2 regions of the Actinoplanes subglobosus genome follow, and region 2 is predicted to be linked to the other one. Evidence: riboswitches for the same ligand, from Rfam matches in the RefSeq annotation. Region 2 holds a riboswitch; the other holds the start of a gene.

Region 1 (8,998 bases), on a different contig from region 2:
GTGATCGGCACGTCCAGCTCCTGGGCGACCTGTTCCACACTGTGGTCGGCGAAGTAGCGGAGCATGACGATGGCCCGGTCCCGCACGGGTAGCCGGGACAGCGCGTCCAGCAGGGTGATCCGCAGCTCGGGGCTGATCGAGTAGGCCGGTTCGCGCAACTGCCCGGTGAGGCTCTCGGTGGAGCTGCGGCGGCGCCGATGGTCCAGATAGACGCGCAGCAGGACCTTCTGGGCGTACGCCACCAGGTTGTCGCTGTCGACGGCGCGTTCCCAGCTCAGGAACAGCTTGGCCAGGGCGGTCTGGGTGAGGTCCTGGGCGAGGTGCCAGTCGCGGCAGAGCTGGAAGGCGGTGCTGTGCAGGCGGGCGCGGGTGTCGTGGGCGAAGCCCGCGAAATCGGCCCGCACAGGCCCGATGGTGACCCTGATGGGGGCGACCGGGTGGTCGAGGAGCTCAAGCATGTCCGCGATCTCGTCTCTCTGCCAGCCACCGGGCACGCAGGGTGCCACTGTGGACCGTCTCGGTGCCGCGCGGACACAAAGTACGCGCTCAACCCCCACTCGTGGGGGCGGATGCCGACAGTGGCACGCAATCGGTAGAGACGGCTCGGAGATCGCTATGAGCAGGCTGTGCAGGTCAGCGGCCGCGCAGCGCGGCTCGTACCGGTCCGGTCTTGGCGGCGGCCTCCTCCACTTCAGCGACGGCGACGCTGTCGATGGTGATGCCGCCGCCGGCCCAGACGTGGGCGCGGGAGCCGTCGACGGCCACGGTGCGGATGGTCAGGCCCAGGTCGAGGTGGTCGTGGCCGATCCAGCCGAGGCCGCCCATGCTGACGCCCCGGCCGACCGGTTCGAGCGCGGCGATGCGGTCCAGGGCGGCGAGTTTGGGGGCGCCGGTGACGCTGCCACCGGGGCAGACGGCCCGGAGCAGTTCGGCGAGGCCGACGTCGGGGTCCAGGTCCGCGGTCACGACCGACTCCGCCTGCCACAGACCCGACCATTCGCGTACGGCGAAGAGCTCCTCCACCCGCACCGGCCCGGTCCCCGGGAGACGGGCGAGATCGTTGCGTTCCAGGTCGACGATCATCACGTGCTCGGCGCGTTCCTTGGCCGAGCCGAGCAGTTCCCGGCGGCCGGCGGCGGTGGCCGGGCGGGTGCCCTTGATCGGCCGGGTGACGACCCGCCCGTCGCGGACCTCGATGAGGGTCTCCGGGGAGGCGGTGGCGATGGCCCACCCGTCGCCGGTCAGGACCCCGCCGTACCGGGCGCCGGCCAGTCCCGCGACACGGCGCAGCGCCGGCCCGGGGTCCCCGGTGTACGCCGCCGACGCGTGCCCGACGATGTTGACCTGGTAGACGTCGCCGCGGCCGATGGCCTCGCGGACCTGCTCGACGGCCCGGGAGTGCCCGGCCCGGGTCCAGCTCTCCCGCCACGGCCCGAGGCTCCAGGACGCGGGGCGGTCCGGTGCGGGGCCGGCCGGAACGGGAGTCCACGGCTGGCCCGACATGTCACCGGACGGTGTGACATCCCGGGCATGTCGGTAAACGACGGCGTATACATCGGGAATGCAGGGCACAGGAGAGCGCGATCCGATGACACCGCCTGCCATCACGGCCCCGGCATCGGCGGACACGTAGAGTGATGCCCCGCAGATCTCGCCAGCGCCGATCGTCTGGTATTTGTCACCCGTTCGGCCGAGGTTACGCACCGGTAGTCCGTTGTCGGCGAGGAACCCGGCCACAAGCTCGGCGGGGTCACCGGGATCACCCCGGTGCCATCGAAAGGCGCTTAACGCGTGGTGACGTGCGTGGCAGCCCACCGGAGCGCCCGGCGGACGGCCCATCGGAGGTAGCGGACAGTGGTCGACGACCGCTCCGGCGTGGAGCATGGGAGTCGAGGATCCGCGAGCCGACGCCGTCACCGGGTTGAACCAGTGTCGTTCGATGTGAGGTAACGTTCGTCACCGCAAATGTGAACCTTCACACAGCCCCCAACCGGAGTTAACCGATGTGCCAGCACCTGATCACCTGCCCCCCAGCCGACGCCACCGACCGTGAGGCCGCCCGCATCATCGCGACCTTCCAGGAGCAGGGCTGGAGCCTGCTCTGCAACGGCGTCATCGTCTTCGAGGACACCGGTGAGCTGCTGCCGGACGGCACCACGATCGAGCCGCACCGCGGACCGGCCGTGCACGCCCTGGCTGCCTGAGACACCCCACGACACGCGACGCAGCGTAGTCAATCGAGGACCACGGAAGCAGCGCAGGCCGCGATCACCGACGACCGCGACCTGCGCAACGGGAAAAACTGAGCCCTGAGCGGGTCAGTCCTCGAAAGCTTCCGGCGACGGACAGGAACACACCAGATTCCGGTCGCCGAAGGCCCCGTCGATACGCCGAACCGGCGGCCAGTACTTCGCCGTCCGGTCCACGCCCTCCGGGAAACCGGCCACGGAGCGTGAGTACGGGTGGGTCCACTCGTCAGCCGTCACCGCCGACGCCGTGTGCGGCGCGTTCGCCAGCGGGTTGTCGCCCGACGGCCACTCCCCCGCCTCGACCCGGTCGATCTCGCCCTTGATGGCGATCATCGCGGCGATGAAGCGGTCCAGCTCCGCGAGGTCCTCACTCTCGGTCGGCTCCACCATCAGGGTGCCGGCAACCGGGAACGACATCGTCGGCGCGTGGAAGCCGTAGTCGATCAGCCGCTTCGCCACGTCGTCCACACTGACGCCGGTGGCCTTGGTGATCGGCCGCAGGTCCAGGATGCACTCGTGCGCGACCAGACCGTTCTCCCCCGCGTAGAGCACCGGGTAGTACTCGCGCAGCCGCGCCGCCACATAGTTGGCCGCCAGCACCGCCGACGCCGTCGCCGCCGCCAGACCGTCCGGGCCCATCATCCGGATGTACGCCCACGAGATCGGCAGGATGCCCGCCGACCCGTGCGCCGCAGCCGACACCGCGTGGTGATCGCCCTGCTCCAGTGGGTCACCCGGCAGGAACTCGGCCAGATGCGCGCCCACCGCGACCGGGCCCACACCGGGACCGCCGCCGCCGTGCGGGATGCAGAACGTCTTGTGCAGGTTCAGATGCGACACGTCGGCGCCGAACTTCCCCGGCCGGGCGTAGCCGACCAGCGCGTTCAGGTTCGCGCCGTCCACATACACCTGGCCGCCGGCCTCGTGCACCTTCGCGCACAGGTCGGCGATCGACGTCTCGTAGACGCCGTGGGTCGACGGGTAGGTCACCATGATCGCCGACAGCTGGTCACGGTGCTTCTCGATCTTCGCGTCCAGGTCTGCGAGGTCCACGTTGCCGTCGGCGTCACACGCGACCACCACGACCCGCATGCCGGCCATCACCGCGCTCGCCGCGTTGGTGCCGTGCGCGCTGGACGGGATCAGGCAGACGTCACGGTGCTCGTCACCCCGCGACCGGTGGTAGCCGCGGATCGCCAGCAGACCGGCCAGCTCACCCTGCGAACCCGCGTTCGGCTGCACACTGACCGCGTCGTAACCGGTGATCTCGGCCAGCCACGCCTCCAGCTGCGCGACCAGGTGCTCGTAGCCCTCGACCTGGTTGCGCGGCGCGAACGGGTGGATGTTCGCGAACTCCGGCCAGGTGACGGCCTCCATCTCGGTGGTGGCGTTCAGCTTCATCGTGCACGAGCCCAGCGGGATCATGCCCCGGTCCAGCGCGTAGTCACGGTCGGAGAGCCTGCGCAGGTAGCGCAGCATGCTCGTCTCGGAGTGGTGGGTGTTGAACACCGGGTGCGAAAGGTAACCGGTGCCGCGCTCCAGCCCGGCCGGGATCGGCGTGCCGGCGGCCGCGTCGAGAGCATCGCTGCTCACACAGAGGTAGTTACCGGCGACGGCCAGAGCGAACGCGTCCCACACCCGCTGGAGCTCGGCGGCGGTGGTCGTCTCGTCGCAGGACACCGACACGTGGTCGGCGTCGACCAGGCGCAGGTCGATGCCGTACTTCGCGGCGTTCTGCACCACGGCCGACGCCTTGCCCGGCACGTGGGCCAGCACAGTGTCGAAGAAACCGTCGTGCACGACCGTCACACCCTCGACGATCCGCAGACCGGCGGCCAGGCGAGCGGTCAGGCGGTGGGTGCGCTCGGCGATGCCACGCAGACCGGCCGGTCCGTGATACACCGCGTACATGCTGGCCATCACGGCCAGCAGCACCTGCGCGGTACAGATGTTCGACGTCGCCTTCTCCCGGCGGATGTGCTGCTCACGGGTCTGCAGGGCGAGACGGTAGGCCTGGTTGCCGTCGGCGTCCTTGGAGACACCGACCAGACGCCCGGGCAGCGACCGCTCCAGGCCGGCGCGCACGGCCAGATATCCGGCGTGCGGGCCACCGAAGCCCAGCGGTACGCCGAACCGCTGCGTGGTCCCGGCGGCGATGTCGACGCCGATCTCGCCCGGGGACCGCAGCAGCGTGAGGGCCAGCAGGTCGGCCGCGACCGTGACCAGGGCGCCCTTGGCGTGGGCGGCCTCGACCAGGGCGGCGTGGTCCCGCACCGCACCCGAGGCGCCGGGGTACTGCAGGTGCAGGCCGAAGTAGTCCTCCGGCAGCTCGTCGTGGTCGACGTCGACGATCACCACGGAGATGCCGAGCGGTTCGGCCCGGGTGCGCAGCACCGACAACGTCTGCGGGAACGTGTCGGCGTCCACCGCGTACACACTGCTCCGGCTCCTGGACGCGCGCCGCGCGAGCGTCATGGCCTCGGCGACCGCGGTGGCCTCGTCGAGCATCGACGCGTTGGCGGTGGTCAGACCGGTCAGGTCGGTGACCATGGTCTGGAAGTTGAGCAGCGCCTCCAGACGGCCCTGGCTGATCTCCGGCTGGTACGGCGTGTACGCCGTATACCACGCCGGGTTCTCCAGCACGTTCCGCTTGATCACCGCGGGCGTGACGGTGTTGTAGTAGCCGAGCCCGATCATCGGGGTGGCCAGCACGTTGCGGGCGGCGATCGACCGGAGCTCGGCGATCGTCTGCTCCTCGGAGGCCCCGGCCGGCAGATCGAGGTCACCGTGGAAGCGGATCGACTCCGGGATCGCCGCGTCCATCAGTTGCTCGACCGAGCCGTACCCGATCGCCTTGAGCATCTGGGTCTGCTCGTCGGGGTCCGGGCCGATGTGCCGGGAAACGAACGGGGACGTCATGGGCGACTCCTGGCGTGAGAAGGTCGAGAAGCAACCTCCCCCTCTGTCATACCCCGATTGCGGGCATTTCAGAGTTGCCAACCCGCGCGGTCCTTTTGCCTGAAAGTTTCCGGGGAGGATTTGCCTCTTCGGCGCCGTGTGAACGGACTCTCCCGCGCTGCGACCAACCTACCAGCGGGCATGGGGAAGATCGGGAGTCCTAGGGTGTGCGATGTGACGTACTTCCCTGCCGCCGACCGCTACGCCGACATGATCTACCGGCGTGCTGGTCGCAGCGGCCTCAAGCTCCCCGCCATCAGCCTGGGCCTCTGGCACAACTTCGGTGACGGCCGTCCCGCCGACCGCCAGCGCGACATCGTCCGCCGTGCCTTCGACCTCGGGGTGACGCACTTCGACCTGGCCAACAACTACGGACCGCCGCCCGGCAGCGCCGAGACCAACTTCGGCCGCATCCTGGACGCCGACTTCCGCGCCCACCGCGACGAGATGATCATCTCGACGAAGGCCGGATACACCATGTGGGACGGGCCGTACGGCGACTGGGGCTCCCGCAAGTACCTGGTGTCGTCCCTCGACCAGTCGCTGGCCCGGCTCGGCCTCGACTACGTCGACGTGTTCTACCACCACCGGCCCGACCCGGAGACGCCGCTGGAGGAGACGATGACCGCGCTCGACGCGATCGTCCGCTCCGGCAAAGCCCTCTACGTCGGCATCAGCAACTACAAGAGCGCCCAGGCCGCCAAGGCCGCCGAGATCCTGCGCGAACTGGGCACGCCGCTGCTGATCCACCAGCCGTCCTACTCGATCCTCAACCGGTGGATCGAGCACGACCGGCTGCTCGACACGCTGGCCGACGTCGGGGCCGGCTGCATCGCGTTCAGCCCGCTCCAGCAGGGGCTGCTCACCGACCGCTACCTGACCGGCATCCCCGACGACTCGCGGATCCGGACCAGCGTGTTCCTCAACGAGAGCGCCCTGGACGACAAGACCCTGGGCCGGCTGCACGCGCTCAACGACATCGCCAAGCGGCGCGGGCAGACACTCGCCCAGCTGGCGCTGGTATGGGCGCTGCGCGACGAGCGGATGACCAGCCTGATCATCGGCGCGTCCAGCGTGCAGCAGCTGGAGAACAACGTGGCCGCGCTCGGCAACCCGGCGCTCGACCAGAGTGAGCTGGACGAAATCGACGCGACGGTCCTTGAACTCTGACCGTATCCTCCGGGCTCATGATCGAGCTCGTCGAACGGCACACGGCCCTCGCGGTCGTGGTCGGGTCCCGCGCGTACGGCCTGGACGGCCCGGACTCCGACCACGACCGCCGGGGTGTGTTCGTGGCGCCGACCCGCGACTTCTGGACCCTCGACAAGCCGCCCACCCACCTGGACGGGCCCGCCGAGGAGCAGTTCTCGTGGGAGATCGAGCGGTTCTGCACGCTCGCGCTCCAGGCCAACCCGACCGTCCTGGAAGTGCTGTGGTCGCCGCTGGTCACCTTCCACAACGCCGACGGCGACGCCCTCACCGGCGTCCGGGGCGCGTTCCTCTCGACCCGGCTGGCCGAGACCTACGGCAGCTACGCGCGCGACCAGCTGGCCAAGGTCGCCAACCGGTACGAACGGACCGGGGAGATCAACTTCAAGCAGGCCATGCACATGGTCCGGCTGCTGATGGCCGGGATACACGTGCTGCGTACCGGCGAAGTGCTCGTCGACGTGTCGGACCGCCGCGCGGAACTGCTGGCGATCAAGCACGGGGAGCGGCCCTGGCACGAGGTGTCCGCGTGGGCCGGGCGACTCCAGGAGGAACTCGCCGACGCGGCCGCCTCGACGTCGCTCCCCCCGGCCCCGGACCGTGCCGCCGTGGACCGGGTGCTGGTAGCCGTACGGGAAAGGAATCTCTGAATGACCACCGTCGTGCCGCAGTGGGCCGCCGACGCCGCCGCCGGACTGCCGTATCCCCTGCTCTTCGCCACCGTGAGCGGCGCACACCTGTACGGGTTCGCCTCCGTCGACTCGGACCTGGACCTGCGCGCCTCGCACGTGCTGCCGCCGGCCGAGGTCGTCGGGCTGCGCACCGGCCCCGACACGATCGAGCACTCCGGCATCCGCGACGGCGTCGAACTGGACATCGTCAGCCACGACCTGCTGAAGTTCGCAAAACTCCTGAACAGCCGCAACGGATACGTTCTGGAACAGCTGCTGTCACCGCTCGTGGTCGTCACCTCCGACGTCCACGCCTCGTTACGGGAGCTGGCACCCGGGCTGATCACCAGCAACCACGCGCACCACTACCTCGGGTTCGCGGCCACGCAGGAACGGCTCTACCACAAGATCGGGCAGCTCAAGCCCGCTCTCTACACCCTTCGCGTGCTCCTCACCGGCATCCACCTGATGCGCACCGGAGAACTGCAATGCGACCTCGGCATCCTCGGTGAACGGTTCGCCTACGTGCCGGAACTCATCGCCATCAAGCGCGAGGCCGAACACGGCCCGTTACCGGCGCGGGCGGCGGCACATCTCGCGGCCGACATACCCGCGCTGCGCGCCGAGCTCGAAGAGGCGAGGGACAACAGCAAGCTTCCGGGGTACGCCGACCCGGCGGCCGTGGACGCACTGAACGACCTCGTCGTGCGCACCCGCCTGGGTCACGCCTCGGTGACCACCGGCAGCAGCCCGTCCGGCGTCGCGTAGAACAGGAAGTCGCGCAGACCCTCCACCCGGTTCAGCTCGCCCGGGCGGCCGGCACGCTCGACGAGGAACGGCTGCGCGGCGATCCGGTCGCGCAGCCCGTCGAACGGCCAGTCCGCCCCGAAGTGCCGCCGCAACCGCGCCATCGTCGCGACGTCCGCCACCCCGTCGACCCAGATGTCAGCATGTGCCGGCAGGTTCCACCAGCACCGCTCCGAGCTGCGGAAGCAGCCCGGAAGGTGCCGCGCCGGCTCGCGCCGCCGAGCCTGCCACCAGGTTCCGTCGATCGTCACCTCGCCGGTGTTGAGCAGGCGCGTTCTCGAACCAGCCGACATCGACCGGCGGCACCGTGCCCCGCAGCCGCACCGGCAACCGGACACCGTGCGCCTCGACGTAGTGGGCCAGCCCCTCCGGCCACGTGTAGTCCACGCCGTCGGTCAGCACCGCCTGACCGTTGGCTGTACCACACAGATCGCACCGCCACGGGGTCATCCGCACCACGAACACGGTGCCCGACCGCAGATAGGCGACCGTCTCCGGGTCCGGCCCCTCGCCGGTGACGAAAGCGCACACGTCGGGCCAGCTCTCGGCCAGCGGCTCGGCCCACTCCCCGATGGCCCGCAACATCCGTGTCACGGTGGTGAATCTACGGGTGCGCTGCAAGGATCGGGGACATGGAGTACCGGTACGTCGGGGGCAGCGGACTTCGGGTCAGCGAGCTGTGCCTCGGGACGATGACATTCGGCAACGAGGCGGACCAGACCGCCTCCCACGCGATCCTCGACCACTACGTCTCGGCGGGCGGTGACTTCATCGACACCGCCGACGTGTACGCGGGCGGCGCCTCCGAGGAGATCATCGGACGCTGGCTGGCACGGCAGCGGCGGGACTCGCTGGTGATCGCGACCAAGGCGTTCTGGGCGACCGGGGACGCCGGCAACGACCACGGCGGCGGGCGCAAACATCTGATCTCCGCGGTGCACGCCAGCCTGCGACGGCTCGGAACCGACTACATCGACCTGTACCAGCTGCACTGCTTCGACGAGACGACACCCGTCGAGGAGACCCTGTCGACGCTGGACACGCTCGTGCGTACCGGGAAGGTCCGGCATCTCGGGGTGTCCAACTATGCCGCGTGGCAGCTGC
Region 2 (8,998 bases):
GTGCGCCACTGGTCTCCGGAGGGTTCCGCCGGTCCAAGGCTACCGGCGGCCACCTCGTGTGGTGACAACACGACCAGTGACGTCGTCGTCCGGATCTGCGGACGCGTGATCACCCCGTGCGGCACGGCCGGGCTCGTCCCGGCTCAGTCATTTCAGCGTGGGCGCCCGGCCGGGGGCCACCCGTCGACCGGCGGGACCGCCCCCGCCTGATGGCGGGGGCGGCTACCGCATGCCCAGGCGGGACAGGGGCTCGATCAGTTCGCGTTCCTCGTAGGCCAGATGCGACAGCAGAGTGTCGCTGAGCAGGTTGACCGCCTCACGCAGGGCGGCGATGCCGCCGGGCGCGGAGACCAGGGCGACCAGGGCCTTGTCGACTCCCTCCAGGACCTCGTGGATCACGTGGTGCTCCTGTTCGAGGCGGTCGACAACGGGTGCCAGGCGGGGGTCGGCGTCGCGCAGGTGCGGGAAGAGCGAACGGTCCTCGATGGTGTGGTGGGTGGTGACGACGCGGCAGTACGACTCGCAGTAGGTGCCCAGCGTCCAGTTGTTCTGCCGCATGGTCATCGTGTTGATGTGCGAGCGGGCCGTGCCGACGTCGATGGTGCCGGCCTCGACCTGGTCGATCAGGTCGTGGATCTGGGCCAGCTCGCCGCGCAGGCCGTCGTGGACCTGGATCAGGTGTCGTCCGGTGGCCAGGTCGTGGGCCGTGTAGGTGCGATCCGGGTCCGGTGCCGGGCCGGTCGGGCGGGTCTGCTCGTCCCAGACCACGGTGCCGCTGCGTCGTACCCCATCGTCGGTGGTGGGTTTGATCGTGAACGGTGACCGGCCGGCGACGGTGACCGGCTCGGGCGGGGCGGGGGCCGGACGCGAGCCGGAACGCTCCGCGGCGACCGCCTCGCGGACCGCGGGGACCACCTCGGCGGCGAACCGGCGCAGCTCGTCGGGGTCGTCGGTGGCCAGGATGAACGTGCTGACGCCGTCGGTCACGGCGAGTTCGGTGAGCTGCTCGGCCCACCGCGCGGCCGGGATGTCGAAGCGGCCGCCGATGTTGAGCAGGCGCCGGATGTCGGCGGGCCTGCGGCCGGCGGCGAGCGCCGCATCGTCGATGATCTTGTTACCGGCGGCGAGGTCGCCGTCCTTGAGGTAGGCGAGCGACGGCAGCCATCCGTCGGCGCGGCGGCCGGTCAGGGCCAGCATGCGCGGCTTGTAGGCGCCGAGCCAGATGCCGACGTCGTGAGCCGGCGCGGGCCCGCGTTTGGCGCCGACGACCCGGTGGAACTCGCCGTCGACGCGGACCACGCCGCGGGCCCCGGTGTCCCAGAGCTGGCGGATGACGTCGATGCCCTCCTCCAGGGCCTGCACGGCCTGGCCCGGGGTGAGCCGCGGCGAGCCCATCGCCTCGATCGCTTCCCAGAACGCGCCCGAGCCGAGGCCCAGCTCGATGCGGCCGCCGCTGAGCAGATCAAGGGCCGCGACGCTGCGGGCCAGGACGGCGGGCGGGCGCAGCGGGAGGTTGGTGACATTCGCCGCAAGGCGGACCTTCGTCGTACGGGCGGCGGCGTAACTGAGCAGAGTCCAGGTGTCGAGGAAGCCGGGCTGGTAAGGATGGTCCTGGAAGGTGACCAGGTCCAGGCCGGTCTGCTCGGTGAGCGCGGCTAGCGCGACGACGCCGGTGGGGTCGGCGGCGGCCGGGGTGATGAAGGACCCGAACTCGAGTGGGTGGCCGTAGTCGGACATGCCGCAACTGTGACGCGGAAAAGATGTTCTGTCAAACAGAACATTTGGTTTGCAGAACTTCTGTGAAGTTGAGCTAGGGTGGTCGTGTGACGACGCCCCTCGAAGGTGATCTCGGCTGGATGCTGGGAGTGGTGTTCCGTGCCTACGCCAAGGCCGCCGACCACGCCCTCGGCGATCTGCCCGGCGGGCCACGCGGCTATCAGGTGCTCGCCGCCGCCATCGGCGAGCCGGCCCGCAACCAGGGCGCGATCGGCGCCGACCTGGGCATCGACCGGACCATCCTGACCTACCTGATCGACGACCTGGAGAAGGCGGAGCTGGTCGCCCGGCGTCCCGACCCGGCCGACCGCCGCAGCCGGCTCGTGGTCGCGACCACCAAGGGCCGCGAGACCTGGCAGTCCCGGCGGGAGGCACTGCGCCACGTCGAGGCGCACGTGCTCGGCGCGCTGCCGGCCGCCGACGCCGAGTCCTTCCGGGGCATGCTGCAGGCCGTCGCGTGCAGCGCTCAGGCCCGCGACCCGCTGACCGACCTCTGCGAGGCGGTCACCGAGGCGCGGGGAGAGAAGCGGCGCTGACCCCGGTCAACACTCGATGACGTTGACGGCCAGCCCGCCGCGCGACGTCTCCTTGTACTTGATCTTCATGTCGGCGCCGGTCTCCTTCATGGTCTTGATGACCTTGTCGAGGGAGACGTGGTGGCGGCCGTCGCCGCGCAGGGCCATCTTCGCGGCGGTGACGGCTTTGACGGCGGCCATGCCGTTGCGTTCGATGCAGGGGATCTGGACCAGGCCGCCGACCGGGTCACAGGTGAGGCCGAGGTTGTGTTCCATGCCGATCTCGGCGGCGTTCTCCACCTGCTCGGGGGTGCCGCCGAGGACCTCGGCCAGCCCGGCCGCAGCCATCGCGCACGCCGAACCGACCTCGCCCTGACAGCCGACCTCGGCACCGGAGATGCTCGCGTTCTCCTTGAACAACAGGCCGATCGCGGCCGCCGTCAACAGGAACCGGACCACCCCGTCCGGCGAGGCGCCGGGCACGAAGTCCAGGTAGTAGCGCAGCACCGCGGGAATGATGCCGGCCGCGCCGTTGGTGGGGGCGGTGACGATCCGCCCGCCCGACGCGTTCTGCTCGTTGACCGCCATCGCGTAGACGGTCAGCCACTCCATGGCGTGCGCGGCCGGATCACCCGCGGCACGCAGCTGACGGGCCGTCGCCCCGGCCCGGCGGCGCACCTTCAACCCGCCCGGGAGCACACCCTCGGCATCCAGACCCGCGTCGATGCAGTCGTTCATCACCCGCCAGATGTTCAACAGACCGGCGTGCACCTCTGCCTCGGTCCGCCGGCCGGTCTCGTTGGCCAGCATCAGACGCGACACCGACAGGCCGGTCGCCCGGGTCAGCGACAACAGGTCGGCGCCGGAGGAGAAGGGGTACGTGACGGGCGCGTGCTCCGGGCGTACCCCCGAGGTCGTCTCATCGATCACGAACCCGCCGCCGACCGAGAAATAGGTCTTGGCCAGCAACTCGGTGCCGTCCGCGCGCAGCGCGGCGAAGCGCATGCCGTTGGGATGCCCCGGCAGCGCGCGACGCCGGTGCAGCACCAGGTCGACCTCGAAACCGGTCGCGCCGGCGGACGGCTCCAGCGAGGTGTCGACCGTCTCCGGATCCTCACCCTGCAAGCCCAGCAGCACCGCGCGCGGAGTGCCGTGGCCGTGACCGGTCGCGCCGAGCGAACCGAACAACTCGGCCCGTACCGTCGCCACCTCACCGAGCGTGGCCAGGTGGGCGGTGAACAGCCGCGCGGCACGCATCGGACCCACCGTGTGCGAGCTGGACGGGCCGATCCCGATCGAGAACAGGTCGAAGACGGAGACCGTCACGGCTCAGCCCTGCCTGCGGTAGAAGGGCAGCGCGACGACCTCGGCTTCCTCACGGGTGCCACGGATGTCGACGAGCACCCTGGTCCCGGGCGTGACACGGTCGGCCGGAAGGTAGGCCATGGCGATCGGGTGACCGAGCGTCGGCGACGGCGCGCCACTGGTCACCTCACCGATCCGGTCGCCGGTGGCCGGATCGAGGATCGCGTGACCGGCCCGCGGCGAACGGCGGCCCGACGTGACCAGGCCCGCCAGCAGGTGCCCGGGCTCGGCGGTGCGCAGCGCGGCGGCGCCGACGAAGTCCGGCTTGTCGAGGGCCACGACACGGCCCAGACCGGCGTGGAACGGGGTGGTGTGCAGCGTCAGCTCGTGGCCGTACAGCGGCATCCCGGCCTCCAGACGCAGGGTGTCCCGGCAGGCCAGACCGCACGGGACGGCACCGTTGCCGGCGGCCCACTCCCAGACGGCCTCGGCGTCCTCGTTCGCGCAGTAGATCTCGAAACCGTCCTCACCGGTGTAACCGGTCCGGGCCAGCAGCACGTCCCGCCCGGCCAGACGCTCCGCCTTGATGCCGTAGTAGCGCAGATCCGGATGCGCACCGACCACCCCGACGGCCTCCGGGCCCTGCACGGCGATCAGTGACCGGTTCACATCAGTGATCGTCACCGTGTAGCCGCCGGAGTGCTCGCCGAGCATCGCCCGCACCACCGCCGCGTTGGACGCGTTCGCCACGACCAGGAACCGGTCCTCGCCGAGCCGGTAGACGACCAGGTCGTCGAGGACCCCGCCGGTGGTGTGGCACAGCATCGTGTACTTCGCCCGGCCCACCGCGACCTTCGACAGCCGGCCGACCAGGGCGTGGTCGAGGAACGCCGCCGCCTCCCGGCCGGTCACCTCGATCTGACCCATGTGACCGAGATCGAACAGTCCGGCACCCTTGCGGACGGTGTGGTGCTCGCCGATGTCGCTGCCGTAACGCAGCGGCATGGACCAGCCGGCGAAACCGGTCATGGCGGCGCCGAGACGCTGGTGGACGGCGTGCAGTGCGGTATGACGCAACGGAGGCTCCTTGTCGGGGTCGGGCCTCCCTCGCTCTGTCATCTCTGCCTGAGAGGTTCACCGCCGGAAGGCGGCTTGCACCGTGGGCGCAGCCCCGTGAAAAGAGCTGACTTTCCAGAGTCGCCTGACCGTCGCGGTACTGGGGCCTGAGAGATTCTGAGGGAGAAGTTGCTCCTTCGGCGCCCTCACTGAGCTGCGAGGACTCTCCCGCGGCGGCGTCGCGGCAATATTCGTCTGTAGGTGGAGAAGCGTTCGGCAAACCCTACCGCACAGCGCTCAATTGGCCTCCGCCGCTGACGATTGGCCCTGTGATGAACAGCATCGCAATGGCCGACGACGCCCGGCTCGACGCCCCGGCCTCTCCGGTTCTCGAGCAGATCATCTCGCTGGCCACCCGCCTCACCGGTGGGCGGGCGTCACTGGCGATGCTGCTCACCGCCGCACGGGAGTTCTCCGTGATCGCCGGCGACGAGGCGGACCTCCAGACCGAACACTGCCTCCAGGTGGCCGAGACCGGAGCACCCCTGGTGGTGCCGGGCACCTACCTCGGCGTACCGCTGCGCTCACCCGACGGCCTGACCGCCGGAGTCCTGTGCGTCGTCGACGACCAGCCGCACGAGTGGACCGACACCGACGTCACCGTGCTGGAAGGCCTGGCCGTCGCGGCCGCCGGGGAGATCGCCGCACGGACGGCAGTCGCCGACGCGGCCCGCAGCGCCGAACGCGTCCGGCAGATCCTCGACAGCACCCTGGACGCCTTCGTCGCCGCCGACGCCGACGGCCAGGTCACCACCTGGAACCAGTCCGCCGAGCGGATGTTCGGCTGGAGCGAACTCGACGCGCTCGGCCGCCCGATCGACGAACTCGTCATCGTGCCCGACCAGCGTGCTGGCTTCCGCCGCTGGTTCGACGAGGTGGGTCGGGACACCGGAGGCGGGCAGCGGGCCGAGTTCCGTGCCGTGCACCGGGGCGGCCGGCAGTTCCCGATCGAGCTGTCGTCGACCGCCATGGGTGCGTTCATCCGCGACATCACCGCCCGCCAGCACAGCGAACGGCTGCGGCGCCTCGAATACGCCGTCGCGGGGGCTCTCGCCGCGGCACAGAACGTCGAACAGGCCACCGACTCGGTGCTGGCCGCCGTGGGGGAGGGGCTGCGCTGGCCGTACGTCGAATACTGGCACCTGGACAACGGCCGGGCCAAACGCCTGGTCCGGCTGGCCGCCTGGTCCCGTGACGTCGCCATGACCGAGCCGATGCGCGCCGTCCGGGAGGTCACCCGTGGCCGCGGCGTGATCGGGCAGGTGTGGGAGACCGCGGCCGTGTGCTGGTCCACCGACCTGTCGGCGTCCGACGGGCCACGGGTCGTCGCGGCCAAGGCCGCGGGGCTGCAGAGCGTGGTGGCCGTACCGGTCCGCAACGGTGTCGAGGTCGTCGGGGTCCTCGCCGTCTACGACCGGCGCCTCACCGAGGCCGACCCCGAGGTGATGGCCGCCCTCGACACCGTCGCCGCGCACATCGGCCAGTACGTCCACCGGCGTCGTGCCCTCGACCTGGAACTCGAACTCAGCCGGGCCCAGCGGGGCTTCGACCAGATCGTCGCCAACCTCAGCGACTTCCTGTGGACCGTCCGGATCTCCTCCGACGACACCGTCCGGATGGTCTACGCCAGCCCCAACAACACCGGCATCTTCGGCGGACCCGCCCCGTCCGGCGGCGACCTGGGCAACGCGATGGCCGCCATGATGCACCCCGGCGACCGGGAGGCGTTCCTCGCCTTCCGGCACACCCTGACCACCGGGCAGGCCGCCGAGACCGTCTGCCGGCTCATCGGCGGCGACGGCGTGACCCGCTGGGTGTGGACGCGGGGAGTGCCCCGCCGGGAGAACGGAGTCCTCTTCGTCGACGGCGTGTGCAGCGACGTCACCGAACGCCACCGCGACAACGCGCGACTGCGCCAGCAGGCCGAACTGCTCGACCTGGCACCCACCGCCGTCATCGTGCGCGACCTCACCGGAAAGGTCACCTACTGGAACCGGGGCGCCGAGAGCGTCTACGGCTGGAAACCCGACGCCGTGATCGGCTGCAACCTGCACCGGCTGCTCGACACCCGCTTCTCCGTGCTGCGCACCCTCGTCGAGGACGCGCTCGCCGACGTCGGCCGCTGGCACGGCGAACTCGACCACCTGCGCAGCGACGGCAACCGCATCATCGTGCTCTCCTACCAGAGCGTCCAATACGACGAGGACGGCAAACCGCTGGCGATCCTCGAGGTCAACGTCGACGTCACCGCCCGCAAGGAAGCCGAACGACGGCTCGCCGACAGCGAGGAACGACTGCGCACCCAGTTCTCCCTCGCCACCGTCGGCCAGGCCACCATCCGGCTCGACGGGCGGTTCCAGCACGTCAACCCGGCACTCGCCGACATCCTCGGACGGCCCGTCGCCCAGCTCGAAGAACTCACCCTCGACGACATCACCCACCCCGACGACCGGCCCGCCAACCACCGGGCCGCGGCCATCCTGTTCACCGAGAACCTGCCGGCCGGCCGCCACCTGCGGCTGCTGCACGCCGACGGGCGGATCGTCGACGCCGAAGTCGGCATGTCCCTGGTCCGCGACGTCGACGGGCAGCCGGCCAGCTTCATCGCCGTCGTCCAGGACGTCACCGCGCGCCTGGCCGCCGAACGCGAACGCGACGCCGCCGCCGCACTCCTGAGCGTCCGCAACGACGAACTCCAGGACACCAACGGGCGGCTCGCCGAAGCCAACGCGCTCAAACTCGACCTGATGGGCATGCTGTCCCACGAGATCGGCACCCCGCTCAACACCATCGGCGGCTATGCCGAGATGCTGCTCTCCGACACCGGCCAGCTCGTGCCGTCACACCGCAAGGCCCTCGAGGTCATCGCCCGGTCCACCCGACGCCTCAACCTGCTGCGCGCCGAGATCCTCACCATGTGCACCATCGACGCCGGTCAGCTCCATGCCGAACCGGAACCGGTGGAACTCGCCGCCGCCCTGCACGATGTGCTGGCCGGGCTGCACATCACCACCGAGGTGACCTGTCCGGGGGATCTGGTGGTGCTCGTGCATCCCAGCCATCTCCAGCAGATCGTCACCAACTTCTGCACCAACGCCGACAAGTACGGGGGAGGCGTCACCGCCATCACGGTGGAACTGCAGGACGGGAAAGCTCTGATCAGCGTCCACGACGGTGGGCCGGGGATTCCCGAGCAACTGCGGCCCTATCTGTTCGATCGGTTCACCCGGGCCACCGGGGCTGACGTCACCATTCAGGGGACCGGGCTCGGGTTGTACATCGTCAAAGGGCTCGCGGAGGCCAACGACGGTACGGTCGGGCATCTCCCCGGGCATCCGTCCGGCAGCATCTTCACGCTGAGCCTGCCGGTCACCGTCATGCCGGCCTGAGGTCCTGCCACATCCACCGCTCCTATCTCCTGCTTCCCCTGTCTCCTGCCTCTTCTGCTTGGCCGCCTCCGCCTCCGCCTCCGCCTCCGCCTCCGCCTCCGCTTCCGCTTCCGCTTCCGCTTCCGCCTCGGCTTCGGCTTCGGCTTCGGCTTCGGCTTCGGCTTCGGCTTCGGCTTCGGCTTCGGCTTCCGCTTCCGCTTCGGCTTCCGCCTTGCTTCTGTGCTGTTTCTGTTCCTTCTGGTCCTGTTCCTTCTGCTTCCTCTGTTTCTTCTGCCGCTCGCTTTCTTGCTTCGGCGGCATTCTCAAGATGGCCGTCTCTGGCTTTCTCAAGATGGCCGTTCTGCGGCCGATCAAAGTCTGGCCGGAACGTCGTCGCGACACGGACAGGAGCCCCCATGCCGGTCCTACCCGTGGCCGTCATCACGCTGACCGGCGTGCTCAGCGCCGTCTTCGTCGTGCCGTGGGGCAGCACGGCGGCCCTCGCGGTCATCTGCTGGCTGACCATCGCGATCTTCGCCTCACTGATGACCTGGTATGCCCATCGCGCCACCCGGCTCATGCCCGACCCCACCCCGGAACGCCGGTTCTGGAAGGTCTTCGTCGTCGCCGGAACGATGTTCAGCATCGCCGACTGGATCCAGGTCGCCACCACACTCGCCGACCCGAACTCGATCACCGCGCTCACCGGCACCGGCATCGCCCGGACCGTGGCCCTCGGCTGTGGTGGCGCCGCCGTGATCGGTGTGATGGCGACCTTCCCGCTACCGCACCGCTCCGCCCGGGAACGACTCTGTTACCACCTCGACCTGGCCACCGTCGTCACCGCTGTCGGCTCCTTCGGCCTCTACTGGGCGGTGACCGGCTCGTTCGCCGCCGGCCACGTGGTCGGAGTCGCCG

Evidence for each region. Region 2 has a riboswitch for glycine ahead of gcvT (glycine cleavage system aminomethyltransferase GcvT). Riboswitches for the same ligand answer to the same signal wherever they lie in the genome.
Region 1: it holds a riboswitch for glycine, as region 2 does, so the genes downstream of both, gcvP (aminomethyl-transferring glycine dehydrogenase) here and gcvT (glycine cleavage system aminomethyltransferase GcvT) in region 2, are expected to answer to the same signal.

What each region holds. Positions count from the first base shown of each region.
Region 1 covers NZ_JBHSBL010000019.1:257,501-266,498, forward strand. The annotation lists gene ACFO0C_RS26665 (sigma-70 family RNA polymerase sigma factor) at 1-458, opposite strand, end outside; gene ACFO0C_RS26670 (chorismate-binding protein) at 634-1,884, opposite strand; gene ACFO0C_RS26675 (DUF5999 family protein) at 2,004-2,204, shown strand; gene gcvP (aminomethyl-transferring glycine dehydrogenase) at 2,319-5,168, opposite strand; glycine riboswitch at 5,246-5,333, opposite strand; gene mgrA (L-glyceraldehyde 3-phosphate reductase) at 5,349-6,377, shown strand; gene ACFO0C_RS26690 (nucleotidyltransferase domain-containing protein) at 6,395-7,066, shown strand; gene ACFO0C_RS26695 (nucleotidyltransferase domain-containing protein) at 7,067-7,855, shown strand; gene ACFO0C_RS26700 (hypothetical protein) at 7,810-8,016, opposite strand; gene ACFO0C_RS26705 (hypothetical protein) at 8,033-8,488, opposite strand; gene ACFO0C_RS26710 (aldo/keto reductase) at 8,527-8,998, shown strand, end outside.
Region 2 covers NZ_JBHSBL010000033.1:10,311-19,308, reverse strand. The annotation lists gene ACFO0C_RS45610 (LLM class flavin-dependent oxidoreductase) at 223-1,737, opposite strand; gene ACFO0C_RS45605 (MarR family winged helix-turn-helix transcriptional regulator) at 1,824-2,312, shown strand; gene ACFO0C_RS45600 (L-serine ammonia-lyase) at 2,319-3,617, opposite strand; gene gcvT (glycine cleavage system aminomethyltransferase GcvT) at 3,621-4,673, opposite strand; glycine riboswitch at 4,707-4,793, opposite strand; glycine riboswitch at 4,798-4,893, opposite strand; gene ACFO0C_RS45590 (PAS domain S-box protein) at 4,985-8,101, shown strand; gene ACFO0C_RS45585 (diguanylate cyclase domain-containing protein) at 8,497-8,998, shown strand, end outside.